One region of the Exiguobacterium sp. s152 genome, then DNA from elsewhere that is predicted to be linked to it. Evidence: predicted binding sites of a transcription regulator. Region 1 holds the regulator's gene; each other region holds the start of a gene.
The links. The regulator LexA, encoded in region 1, represses DNA repair genes until DNA is damaged. The targets are predictions, from matches to a motif close to CGAACATATGTTCG.
Positions count from the first base shown of each region.

Region 2: parE (DNA topoisomerase IV subunit B) is a predicted target of LexA. The motif match lies at 2,551-2,564, and genes of this name have one in related genera.
Region 3: KNP72_RS02455 (Y-family DNA polymerase) is a predicted target of LexA. The motif match lies at 2,234-2,247, and genes of this name have one in related genera.

Region 1 covers NZ_JACSLX010000001.1:78,705-82,956, reverse strand. The annotation lists gene KNP72_RS00435 (DNA alkylation repair protein) at 1-294, shown strand, start outside; partial or broken gene KNP72_RS00430 (P-loop nucleotide/nucleoside kinase family protein) at 315-845, shown strand; gene KNP72_RS00425 (metal-binding protein) at 931-1,371, opposite strand; gene lexA (transcriptional repressor LexA) at 1,371-1,991, opposite strand; gene KNP72_RS00415 (hypothetical protein) at 2,197-2,433, shown strand; gene KNP72_RS00410 (YneB family resolvase-like protein) at 2,506-3,150, shown strand; gene KNP72_RS00405 (DUF896 domain-containing protein) at 3,211-3,444, shown strand; gene tkt (transketolase) at 3,643-4,252, shown strand, end outside.
Region 2 covers NZ_JACSLX010000003.1:74,721-78,972, reverse strand. The annotation lists gene parC (DNA topoisomerase IV subunit A) at 1-563, opposite strand, end outside; gene parE (DNA topoisomerase IV subunit B) at 566-2,533, opposite strand; gene KNP72_RS07125 (CoA-binding protein) at 2,663-3,067, opposite strand; gene KNP72_RS16020 (GGDEF domain-containing protein) at 3,421-4,252, shown strand, end outside.
Region 3 covers NZ_JACSLX010000001.1:478,496-482,747, reverse strand. The annotation lists gene KNP72_RS02465 (SulP family inorganic anion transporter) at 1-595, shown strand, start outside; gene KNP72_RS02460 (YolD-like family protein) at 592-921, opposite strand; gene KNP72_RS02455 (Y-family DNA polymerase) at 918-2,213, opposite strand; gene KNP72_RS02450 (bifunctional 2',3'-cyclic-nucleotide 2'-phosphodiesterase/3'-nucleotidase) at 2,415-4,252, shown strand, end outside.

The DNA.
Region 1 (4,252 bases):
GGGGAGGCGTGCGAGATTCAATACGATGTGTCGATTCGTCCAGGCGATGCTGCATATATTCGGGTCGAATACGCCATCGATTTCATAAAAGCGAACGGGAAAGCGAGTCGTAAGGCATTTCTGCTAGCGAATAAAATCGTCGCCGGGGGTGCGCGACTGGTAGCGAACAGGATGCACAGTTGGGCAGATTTGACGACGCGCCGACATTATCCGGGTGAGCATCGTGTCGTTTTGCTGGTCAATGGACGCGAAGTCGCTGAGAATCATATCATGTTGTATAAACGCGATGATTGAATCATACTTTGCGAAACAATATGATGTCAGCACCCAAATCTGTGTGGACAGGAGAGATGATCACGATGGGAAAAGGAATATTATTTTTTCTTTGTGGGAAGATGGGGGCAGGGAAATCAACGGTATCCAAGCGACTCGAGCTCGAAGAGCATGCGGTACGGTTGTCCGAGGATGAGTGGTTGCAGGCACTTTATCCTAATCAGATTCATATGTTCGAAGATTACTGACGACACTCTGAACTGCTCAAACCAATCGTAGAAACAACTGTCCAGCGTATGCTTGAAGTAGGGACAAATGTCGTGATGGATTTCCCTGCCAACACAATCGGTCTACGTCAATGGTTTCTTGTCATAGCGAACAAGGTTGGGGCAGACCATCAATTGATTTATCTGAATCTTAGCGACGAGCAGTGTATGAGACGAATTGCTAAAAGGCGGACAGAAATGCCTGAACGGGCAGCATTTGACACAAAAGAAGTGTTCAATCATGTCACTTCATTTTTTGAAGCACCTTCTGAGTCGGAAGGAATTCGAATTGTCGAATATGATTAATCCGTTAATATCTTCAGACGTTTAAAAAGGGCAACCCAGTCTAATAGACGGGTTGCCCTTTTGGGTGTATGGCATAAGCATTTGCTTAAAACGCACGTTTGAAGAACGTGGACGCATAGTCGAGCGTCGTATGTAGCGTCGTCGCGAAAGCGAGTCCGAAGAAGCATGCTGCCCCGTTCAGGTCGAGCCACGATCTGACAGCTTCCTCATACGGCGTGACCGTGAGCACGAGCGTGAGCGGGAAACCGAGATAGATGACCCGGATCAGATCGCTCAAGAGCGGAAAATGCGAGAATAACGACCGATGGGGCATAATCTTCACATAAGGGAGCCAAAAGCCCCGAAGCGGTCCCCATCGATAATAGGCGTCCGACTTTAAGTCAAGGTCCGGGGAGAGCCAGAACGTCCCGATTAGGGCGCCAAGCAGGAACACGGTCGGAACATCGATGTCAATAAAAGGCGTGGCAATCGCAAGAGCACCGATTGCCACGAGATTCGTACGGGTATGTGTCTTGCCACTAGCCATTAGTGAATCGTGCGGTATACACCGATGACCTTCCCTAAAATCGACACGTTATCGAAATACATCGCTTCGAGCTCGTCGTTCTCCGGCTGGAGGCGAACTTTCGAAGCTTCTTTATAAATCCGCTTCACGGTCGCTTCACCTTCATCCGTCATGGCGACGACAATCTCTCCATTGTCGGCCGTGTTCTGTTGACGGACGAGGACACGGTCCCCATCCAAGATCCCCGCGTTAATCATAGAGTCCCCTGAGACAGAGAGCATGTAGACGTTGTCGGAACCGACGACGTGGGCCGGGAGCGGGAAGTGCTCTTCCACGTTCTCAATCGCCGTGATCGGCGTACCGGCCGTGACTTTCCCGATGACCGGCACGTACATGACGGCATCATGGTCTTCCACGACTGACATCTCTTCATCTAAAATCTCGATGGCACGTGGCTTCGTCTTGTCACGTCGAATCAATCCACGCTTCTCTAGACGGTCCAAGTGGCCGTGGACGGTCGAGCTCGATGCGAGTCCGACTGCCTCTCCGATTTCACGAACGGAAGGTGGATACCCTTTCGCCCGGACCTCGGCTTTTATAAAATCAAGAATCTGTTGTTGTCTTGCTGACATTTTTTTCAATGGATTTCACCTCGATTATGTCGAATAACCTGCGAACGCATCCTATTCTTTATGGGTTTAGTTTAACACAAGAACACATGAGCGCACAAACATTCGTTCGTTTTTTTCTACTTGACCGAACAGAAGTTCTTGTTTTATGATGAGAACAGATAAACGAACAGACGTTCTCGAGAACGTGTATTCTTATTCCCAGGAGGTAATCGTTATGAGAGACACAATCAATGGAATCATTTTAGTCGGCATGTTGGCACTTGGAATGTTCGCGTTTTATATGGTCGGGGAGATGCGCCACGACGTCGATGTCGTCGCGACCGAACCGGTGATCGAGCACAGCGTCGAAGAAGAAGTCGCCTTGACGGAGGCCGAGTCGCTCGAGGCACAGCTTCTCGCCGAACGCGCTGAGAAAGAAGACGACAAGACGACGTGGTTCGCCGCCGAATAATCTTTTCTGATTGCGAACAGCCCCCGAAACTGTGTATCGTAGAGGGCGAATGGAAAGAAAGGAAGTGACGGGATGCGAGTCGTCATTTATTGTCGCGTGTCGACGAACAAGTCCACGCAAGAGACGTCACTCGGTCGCCAAGCGGACGAACTGACGCGGATGGCGAAACGTCTTGACGCCGAAATCGTCGATGTGATCAGTGAGCAAGAGAGTGGGTATGAGGTCAATCGGACGGGGTTGCTCGATTTGTTGGAGCACGTCTCGACGTCTAATCTCGATGCCGTGCTCGTGAGCGATGACAGCCGCCTCGGACGAGGGAACGCGAAAATCGCCATCTTGCATACGCTCATGAAACATAACGTCCGCTTGTTGACGATGCAATCGTCCGATGAATACGTTTTCTCGGATGCTGAGAAGATGGTGCTTGAAATTGTCAGTGTCGTCGAGGAGTACCAGCGTAAAATCCATAATGCGAAAATCTCACGCGGCATGCGTCGGGCGGTCGCGAACGGGTTCAACCCGCACCGCAACATCCAACATCACGATCAAGGCGGTCGGAGCCGAATCGAAGTCCCGATTGAAGAAATCGTCCAACTGCGCGAGCGCGGACTGACGTTCGCTGAAATTGCCGCCACGCTACGTGGTTTTGGCTATGAGGTGTCGAAAGCGACCGTGAACCGTCGTTATTTGGAGCACGTATCAGTGCCAGAAACTTGATTCCTGCTCGCTGATTTTGTACAGTAGAAGAACAAATTCAGTAGAGAGGGGGCGAGCCTGATGCTAGCACCTGAACAGTTGGAGCGAATCAATTTTCTCGCCAACAAAGCCAAGACAGATGGACTGTCATCAGAAGAGATGGACGAGCAGCAAGCGCTGCGCCAACAATATTTGCAAGCGTTCCGCCAATCATTCAAATCACAGATGATGGGGATGAAGGTCGTCGATCCGGACGGGAACGATGTAACGCCTGAAAAATTGAAAGACGAGCAGAAACGGCATCGCTCGGAGTGACCACGAATGCACATCCTATTTCATATAGGGTGTGCATGTTTGTTATACGCGAACGGGGATCAGGGGGACTTATTGGACTGGTTTTGGACGAAAGGAAGTAAACGATTCCATTCAATGTGTTATACTAATTAATTAGTTGTGACACACGAATGAGTATGCTAAAATATGACGGGTAGAAACTTTGTAACAACAGAGAGGATGAAATTAGTGGAAACAACTACTAAAGAATTATTAGCGATTAACTCGATTCGGACGCTCTCGATTGATGCGGTCCAAAAAGCGAACTCTGGTCACCCGGGGATGCCGATGGGTGCGGCTCCGATGGCGTTCACACTTTGGACGGATAAGATGCGTCACAACCCGAAAAACCCGAACTGGTTCAACCGCGATCGGTTCGTTCTTTCAGCGGGACACGGTTCGATGCTCTTGTACTCGCTTCTTCACTTATCTGGTTACGACCTTTCACTCGACGACCTCAAATCGTTCCGTCAAATGGATTCGAAGACGCCTGGACACCCAGAGTACCGTCACACGCCTGGTGTCGACGCGACGACTGGACCGCTTGGCCAAGGGATTGCCATGGCAGTCGGTATGGCGATGGCTGAAAAGCATTTGGAAGCGACTTACAACCGTGATGAGTTTAAAGTGGTTGACCACTTCACATACGGGATTTGCGGAGACGGTGACTTGATGGAAGGCGTGTCGGCAGAAGCTGCCTCACTCGCTGGTCACTTGAAACTCGGAAAGCTCGTCGTCCTTTATGATTCAAACGACATCTCACTCGATGGCGACCTTCACAAGTCGTTCT
Region 2 (4,252 bases), on a different contig from region 1:
TCGGTCAAGTTATGCGGCGGAATCTCGGTCGCATAACCGGCAGAGATCCCCGTCGTCCCGTTCATGAGCAGGTTCGGGAGGAGTGACGGCAAAACGAGCGGCTCTTCGGTCGAATCGTCAAAGTTCGGCGTATAGTCGACCGTGTTCTTAGAGATCGACGTCAGCATGACGCCGGCAATCTTCGACAGACGGGCCTCGGTATACCGCATCGCGGCGGCCGAGTCGCCGTCCATCGAGCCGTTGTTCCCGTGCATGTCGATGAGCGGGTAACGCAACTTCCAGTCCTGCGATAGGCGTACCATCGCCTCATAGACGGAACTATCACCGTGCGGGTGATAGTTACCGATGACGTTCCCGACCGTCTTGGCCGATTTGCGGTACGGTTTCTCGTTCGTGTTGCCTTCATGGTGCATCGCATACAGGATGCGGCGTTGAACGGGTTTGAGCCCGTCGCGCGCGTCCGGGAGGGCCCGGTCCTGGATGATATATTTCGAGTAACGCCCGAAGCGGTCACCGACGACCTGTTCGAGCGACAAGTTTAAAATATGTTGAATCGTCGACATCGTTACATCACTTCCTCAATCGCTTTAGTCACGTGTTCATTGGCGATGATTGAATCATCTTCCTGGAGGCCGAAGGCGACGTTCTCCTCGATCCATTCACGGCGATGGGCGACATTGTCTCCCATGAGCACCGAGACACGCTTGTCGGCGACGGCAGCGTCGTCGACCGTGACACGGATGAGCGTCCGTGTGTCCGGGTTCATCGTCGTCTCCCACAGCTGGTCGGCGTTCATCTCACCGAGACCTTTGTAGCGCTGGAGGATATAGCCCTTCTTATACACTTTGACGAGCTTCTCGAGCGCCTCTTCGTCCCAGGCGTACTCGAACTGTTCCGACTTGCCTTTCCCTTTCGAGATGCGATAGAGCGGCGGCAAGGCGACGAACACTTTGCCGGCCTCGACGAGCGGGCGCATATAACGGAAGAAGAACGTCAACAGGAGCACTTGGATGTGGGCCCCGTCCGTATCGGCATCAGTCATGATGATGATTTTGTCGAAATTGCAGTCCTCAAGGTCGAAGTCATGGCCGACCCCGGCACCGATCGCGTGGATGATCGTATTGATTTCCTCATTCTTCATGATGTCCTGGAGTTTCGACTTCTCCGAGTTGATGACCTTCCCGCGCAGCGGCAGGATGGCCTGGAATGTCCGGTCACGACCCTGTTTAGCCGAACCGCCGGCCGAGTCACCCTCGACGAGGAACAGTTCGTTCTTGGCGGCGTTCTTCGACGTCGCCGGCGTCAGTTTTCCGTTCAAGATGCTCGAACGTTTCTTCTTCTTGCCGTTGCGCGCCTCTTCCCGGGCTTTCCGGGCGGCTTCACGGGCCTGGGCGGCGCGGATCGCCTTCTTGATGAGCATCGTCGCCATCTGCGGGTTCTCCTCGAGGAAAATCGTCAGTTGTTTGGCCATGACACCATCAGCGCTCGTACGTGCCTCGGGCGAACCGAGTTTCGATTTCGTCTGCCCCTCGAACTGGAGGAATTCTTCCGGGATCCGTACCGAGACGATGAGCGTCAAGCCTTCGCGGACGTCACCGCCGTCGAGGTTCTTGTCTTTTTCTTTCAACAATCCGTTCTTACGGGCGTATTCATTCACGATGCGGGTCATCGCCGTCTTGGCGCCGACCTCGTGTGTGCCGCCGTCACGAGTCCGGACGTTGTTGACGAACGAGAGGACGTTCTCAGAATAGGCGTCCGTGAACTGGAAGGCGAGCTCTAGCTCGATATCGTTCTCCGTCCCTTCGAAGTAGACGATCGGATGGAGCGTCGCCTTGTCGTCGTTCAAATATTGGACGAACTCGGCAATCCCTTCCTCGTAATGGAACGTCTCTTCTTTATCCGAACGCTCGTCCGTCAACGTGATCGTCAATCCTTTTAACAGGAATGCCGATTCACGGAGCCGTTCAGCGAGCGTGTCGTAGTTATATGTCGTCGTCGAGAAGATCGAGGCGTCCGGTTTGAAGTAGACGCTCGTCCCCGTCTGACGCGTCTTTCCGGTCTCGAGGAGCGTCGTCTGCGGAATCCCGCCGTCGGCAAACGTCTGCTCGAACACTTTGCCGTCGCGATAAATCGTGACGAGGACCTTGCTCGAGAGTGCGTTCACGACCGAGGCGCCGACCCCGTGGAGTCCACCTGACGTCTTGTAGCCACCTTGGCCGAACTTACCGCCGGCGTGGAGGACCGTGAAGATGACCTCTGGCGTCGGTTTGCCGGAGGCGTGCATCCCGGTCGGCATACCACGCCCGTGGTCGCGTACCGTGATCGCGTCATCTTTATGGATGGTCACGTCGATTTGGCCACCGAATCCGGCGAGCGCCTCATCGATCGCGTTATCGACGATCTCATAGACGAGATGGTGCAAGCCGCGATGGTCGGTCGAACCGATATACATCCCCGGACGTTTCCGAACAGCAGTCAGTCCTTCGAGCACCTGGATGGCGTCTTCATTGTAATTAAATAAGTCTGTTGACATCTTCGTCACCTCAATTTCGAACACACGTTCGTTTTTCTATCCTATTGTATAGCTGTTTTTAGATTCTGGCAAGCCTCCCTCCGCGAGCGGGGCTCGTGAAAAAAAGGAGACCTACCAAGGAGGTAGGTCTTAACCGAGAAGGCGGGCGTGCTCGACATAGATGCATCGATTTTCGATGTAGTCGAGTCCGGCATCGCGAGCGATCCGCTCGGCGTCCGGGCTGGTGAGCCCGAGCTGGTTGAAGACGAGACCGACATCCCCATGTCGGACGGCATCTTCGGCCACGCCGGCCAAATACTCATTGCGTCGGAAGACGTCGACGATATCGACGCGCCCCGGGATGCTCTCGACCGTCGGATAGACTTTGCGTCCGTTCCACGTCTCGAGCGTTGGATTGACAGGGATGACTGTGTAACCTTGCAAGATCAAATAGTCTGCGATTTGGTTCGCGGTCTTGTTCGGGTTCGCTGACACGCCGACGACAGCAATCGTCTTCGCCTCGGTGAGCCATTGTTTCAAACGTTGATCGTCCATCCTGAAATCCCCCTTTTGTTTACGTTCTCAGTGTACCTTTACCTGAATCACCGTTTCAAGCTTTATTTTCTTTTATCATACAACTGTAACTCTTTCAAATTTTTAAAACAAATCAATTGGTTCACCATAACTTATTATGTAAACCGGATTATATGACGTTATTTCTCCGGATCACAGGTCGATGTGTGTCTCGGATGAAAATGAAGTGTGAGCGAACGTTGCGTGAAATAGATATTTCACGCAATCATAATGACGTATTCAAGACGTTTTCGAGGTTGGGATTGACTTGATTCTCGAACGCCCATGGGCAAATCGATGACAGTTCGGTATACTAAGATTCAGGAGGTGTTCGCGTGGGAACTGCCTATGAGGAACGTCGCGGTACACTATATAATTACCGCATCACTTTTTACGGGAACGCGCTCGCTTGGCTCATCCACGTCGTGTTCTTGATCACGTTTTGGCAACTCGGCGTCACGGTACTCGCCTGGTCGAATCTACTCAGCATTCTCTATTACACGTTATCCTTTTATTTTGTACATAAACGATTGTATCGGGCGTTCTTCGTCGGTCTGTTCGTCGAAGTCGTCTATAACGCGATTATCTCGACGGTCGTGCTCGGTTGGGGTGCGAACGTCCACTATTTCATCATCATGGTCGCCTATGGCGTATTCTTCATGCCGAACGTCAGTCGGTCCATCCGGATTGCCTCGACGATGCTCGCCATGACGATTTACGGTTTCCTCTACCTGAACGTGACGACAGGGACGCAACCGCTCACGTCGTCGTTCGAGCAAATATTTGGCCTCTTTTGCCTCTTGTCGACGATTGCTTTGATTGCTGGGTTATCTTTCGTCTTCGAAGGTTCCGTCGTCGAGGTGACGTCCGAGCTTGAACGGACGAACGAACGGTTGCATACGCTCGCCTCAAGGGACGGGCTGACCGGTTTGTATAACCGGACGACGGGTTACCGTTTGGTCGAAGATGAGATTCGCGAAGCCGCCATCAATGGACGGCCATATGCCGTCGCCCTCGGGGACATTGACCATTTCAAGGCGTTCAATGAGCAACACGGTCATGACTGCGGCGATCTCGTCCTCAAACAAGTCGCCTCCGCGCTTGCCCGAACCGATGGGATTGCCATCCGTTGGGGCGGCGAGGAGTTCCTCATCTTCTTGACGGATA
Region 3 (4,252 bases), 400 kb from region 1:
CCTCGCCGTGCTCGTGTTGGCACCGCTCGCGAGCTATGTCCCATTGGCCGCCCTCGCCCCGATCTTGATGCGCGTGGCCTGGAACATGTCGGAGCGGCACCACGTCTTCGAGATGCTCAAGCATCGGTCGGCCGAGTCGCTCGTTTTGCTCGTCACGCTCGGGTTGACCGTGTTCGTCGACCTCGTCGTCGCCGTCGAGGTAGGGGTCATCTGTGCGCTCGCCTTGTTCGCGAAACGGATGGCCGATACGATTGACGTCCGCGAACAGACGGAACGGTACGTGACGCGCGACGGACAGGTCGTCTTCAGCGTCGAGGGGCCGCTCTTCTTCGGCGCGATCGAGATGTTCGAGCACGTGTTGCATCATATCCATGACGAGCCCGACGTCTTCATCTTCAACTTCCACCGCTGTCCCGTCATCGATGTGACGGCCGTCGAAGAGATTCGCCGCGTCGTCCGCGAGTTAAAGGCGGCCGACCGCCGTGTCGTCTTCGCGCACTTGTCGGCACCGGTGCGCCAGACGCTCACGCATTATGGCGTCCTTGACCACGTCGACACGTTCGAGACGACGCAGGCAGCGATTGACGCGTCTTAACGGACGGACAGAATCTGACCGAACGGGATGCGAAGCACCTCGGTGTCGAACAGCTCGACTTCACGCTCGGCGTAATAGATGGCGTGGACGTAACCGCGCACCGTATGGGTCATGCCGTTATCGAACAGCGTTAGCTCGACGGCGTCCCCTTCACGGATGGCGCGTTCGAGCTCGGTCTGCCATAAATAGAGCAACTGCTCATCCAAATCGGGTAGCTCGATCTTTTGGACGTGGGCGTAATATTTCTTCAGGAGCGCCACGTGCTCGGGCATGAGGAAAGGGATCCATTTCAATTCACCGCGGTCTTTGTATCGGGTCTGGCTCATGACGATTCACCTCCTTGTTTATGTCCGCCGATTAACCGCTGGCGGGTACGGAGCGGACTGTCTTTCAGTAAACTCGACGCCGGGCGGATCGTGCCGCGCCCGAAGCGGACGTTCAAGCTATCGACGAGGTCGAGGAAGTCGAACCGGCGTGCCCGGGCCCACTCGTCCTCGAAGAATGACAGCTGGACGTGGTCGCTCCTTGGCTCGAGTTTGCCGAGGGCGACCGAGACGTAACGAACCGCCTCCGTCTCGTCCCAGGCGTCGAGGAAGAGCGTCAACAACACCGGCAAGAACTCGCGCTCGTCCGCTGTGAAGCGGGCGAGCTTTTTTTGTTTGCTGAAGCCGCGCCGCTCGCTCGTCCGGGTGTAGCGGACGCCGAGATGGACGCTGCCGCCGACGAGTCCGGCCTGCCGCGTCCGCATCCCGACCTCCACGGCGATGGCCTGTAAGACGAGCCGGATGGCCGCGTACGTCGCATAGTCTTTCATGAGCGTGATGCCGTGGCCGATCGTCCGGGGCCGCTGCCGTTTCGCCCCGAACAAAGAGCTCGGTGGGAGGATTGTCGGCGACTCATCGATGCCCCAGGCGTGGTGCCACAGCTCGGCGCCGATGACGCCAAACTTCTCATGGAGCGTCTCGAGCGGATAGCGGGCGAGGTCGCCGATCGTGTCGATACCGAGCCGCCGGAGATGGACTTCCATCTTCGCGCCGACGCCCCACATCTTGCCGATCGGGGCCGGGTGAATTAATCGTTCGACGTCGTGGAGGAAACAGCTGGCGACACCCGTCTTCTTCCCATGCAAGTCTAGGACGAGCTTGGCGAGGACGTTGTTCGGACCGATGCCGATCGTGACCGGGATGCCGGTATAGCGGAAGACGGTCGAGCGGATGAGGCGGGCGACGTGCGCATCGTTCCCGAACAGCCGCTCCGTCCCCGTCAAGTCGACGAGCGTCTCGTCGACCGAGTAGACGCGGATTGCCTCCGGGGGTGCGAACTGATGCAAGATGTGGACGATTTGCACGGATACGTTCAAATAGTGGCTCATCCGGGCCTCGGCGTAGATGATGTGCCGCCGCTCGTGCCACGGCAACCGGTCGATGTGGAAGCGCCGGGAGCCGGTCTTGATCCCGAGTTGTTTCATCGGCGGTGTCGCGGCGAGGACGAGGGCGCCGTGATCTTGGAGGTTTGATAAGACGACGAGCTTCGTCTTGTACGGGTTCAACTTGCGGGCGGCGCACTCGCAACTGGCATAGAATGAGACGCTGTCGATACAAAAAATCCGACGTCGCATAGCCACCTCTCCTTTTTTTACGAACAAGCGTTCTGTTTTTCTCATCGTATCACGGTCTCACGCCGTCTCAAATAGAAATTGAAAAAGAATTTGTTAGATTTGAAATTTGAGGATTAATTTACAAAAAACAGATGGTTGCGTTTACAAGCTGATGATATAGTAAAAGATGTTGGGACATTTTTAGAAAAAGGGGAAATGGATATGAGAACAGCTTTAAAATGGACGATTGCGACAGCGCTCGTATTACCGGCGACGTTACCGCTCCACGCACCGAACGTGCTCGCGTCAGAAGACGTTGTAAAGCTCCGCTTCTTGGAGACTACAGACTTACATACGAACATCACGAACTACGACTATTTTCAGGACAAAGTCGACAACACAATCGGGTTGACGAAAGTCGCGACGCTCATCAAACAACATCGCGAGGAAGCAGGAACTGACAACACGTTCTTGTTCGACAACGGGGATACGCTTCAAGGGACGCCATTCGGGGATTACGTCCGCGAACAGCATCAGAAAGCACCAGGCGCGTTCGAACATCCGATGTATCAAGCGATGTCGGCACTCGAGTTCGATGCGGTCACACTCGGGAACCACGAGTTCAACTTCGGGCTCCAGTTCTTGTATGACGCGATGCAAGGATCGAAAGGCAAGCTTCGCTTTGTCAACTCGAACGTGAAGGACTTGTCGGGCGAGCCGATCGTCTCGAAATACAACGAGAACGGACAAGAAGTCCAAATCATCGAACGCCAAGTCGTCGACGGGGACGGCGAGACGCATACGATCAAAGTCGGTGTGTTCGGAGTCGTGCCGCCGAAAATCATGTCGTGGGATTCAGGGAACCTCCAAGGCAAGGTGACGGCAGATGATATGGTACCGGCAGCAAAAGCGGCCGTCGCCAAATTGAAAGAGCAAGGCGCAGACGTCGTCGTCGCGCTCGCGCACTCAGGGATCGGGGAAAGTGCGACACTCGCGGATGAGCAATCGGACGGGGAAGAAAACGTCGGCTATACGCTCACAAAAATCGAAGGGCTCGACATGGTCATGACCGGTCACCAGCACGGTCGTTTCCCTGACGCAAAAGGGATGTTCACTTCATTCCCGAACGTGGATATGAACAAAGGGACAATCAACGGCAAGCCGGTCGTCATGGCGAACAACCAAGGGAAAGACCTCGGGGTCATCGACCTCGACCTCGAGCTCGTCGACGGCAAATGGAACGTGCTCGATGCGAACGCGAAACTCGACACGGTCAAGGCGGACACGCCGGTCGACCCGATGATCGCCTCGCCCATCGATGCGGACCATAAGGCGACGATTGAATACATCAACCGCCCGGTCGGTGAGATTCAAGACGATATCCAAAGCTATTTCGCGCTCGTCCGTGACGATGCGTCGGTCCAGTTCGTAACGAACGCGCAGAAATGGTACGTCGAGAGAGAACTTGCGACGAACCCGGAGCTCGCGGCGTATAAAGAGCTCCCGATCCTTTCAGCCGGGGCACCATTCAAGGCGGGTAACCGTCAGTTGACGGACGCGAGCTATTACACGAACATCCCGAAAGGCTCGATCGCATTGAAAAACGTGGCCGACCTATACGTCTTCCCGAACACGCTCGAAGTCGTCAAAGTGACGGGCGCGGACGTGATGGATTGGCTCGAGATGTCAGCCGGGGCGTACAAACAAGTCTCGGATACGAACGATGAGTTGCTCAACTTGGATTTCCGCAGCTACAACTTCGATATCCTCGACGGTCTCACGTATGAAATCGACGTGACGGGTCCTGCCAAGTTCGATGCAGGCGGGAAACTGATTGAGGAAAACAAAGATGCGAACCGCGTCAAAAACGTGAAGTACAATGGCAAGCCGATCACACTCGACCAAGAGTTCCTCGTCGCGACGAACAACTATCGCGCCGGCTCGACATCGTTCCCAGGTCTCGGTGGTGGGAAGAACATCGTTTATCGTTCGGCGTATGAGACACGGAACGTCATCTCGGACTATATCGTCTCTGGCAAGCTCGAATACAAAGCGGACGA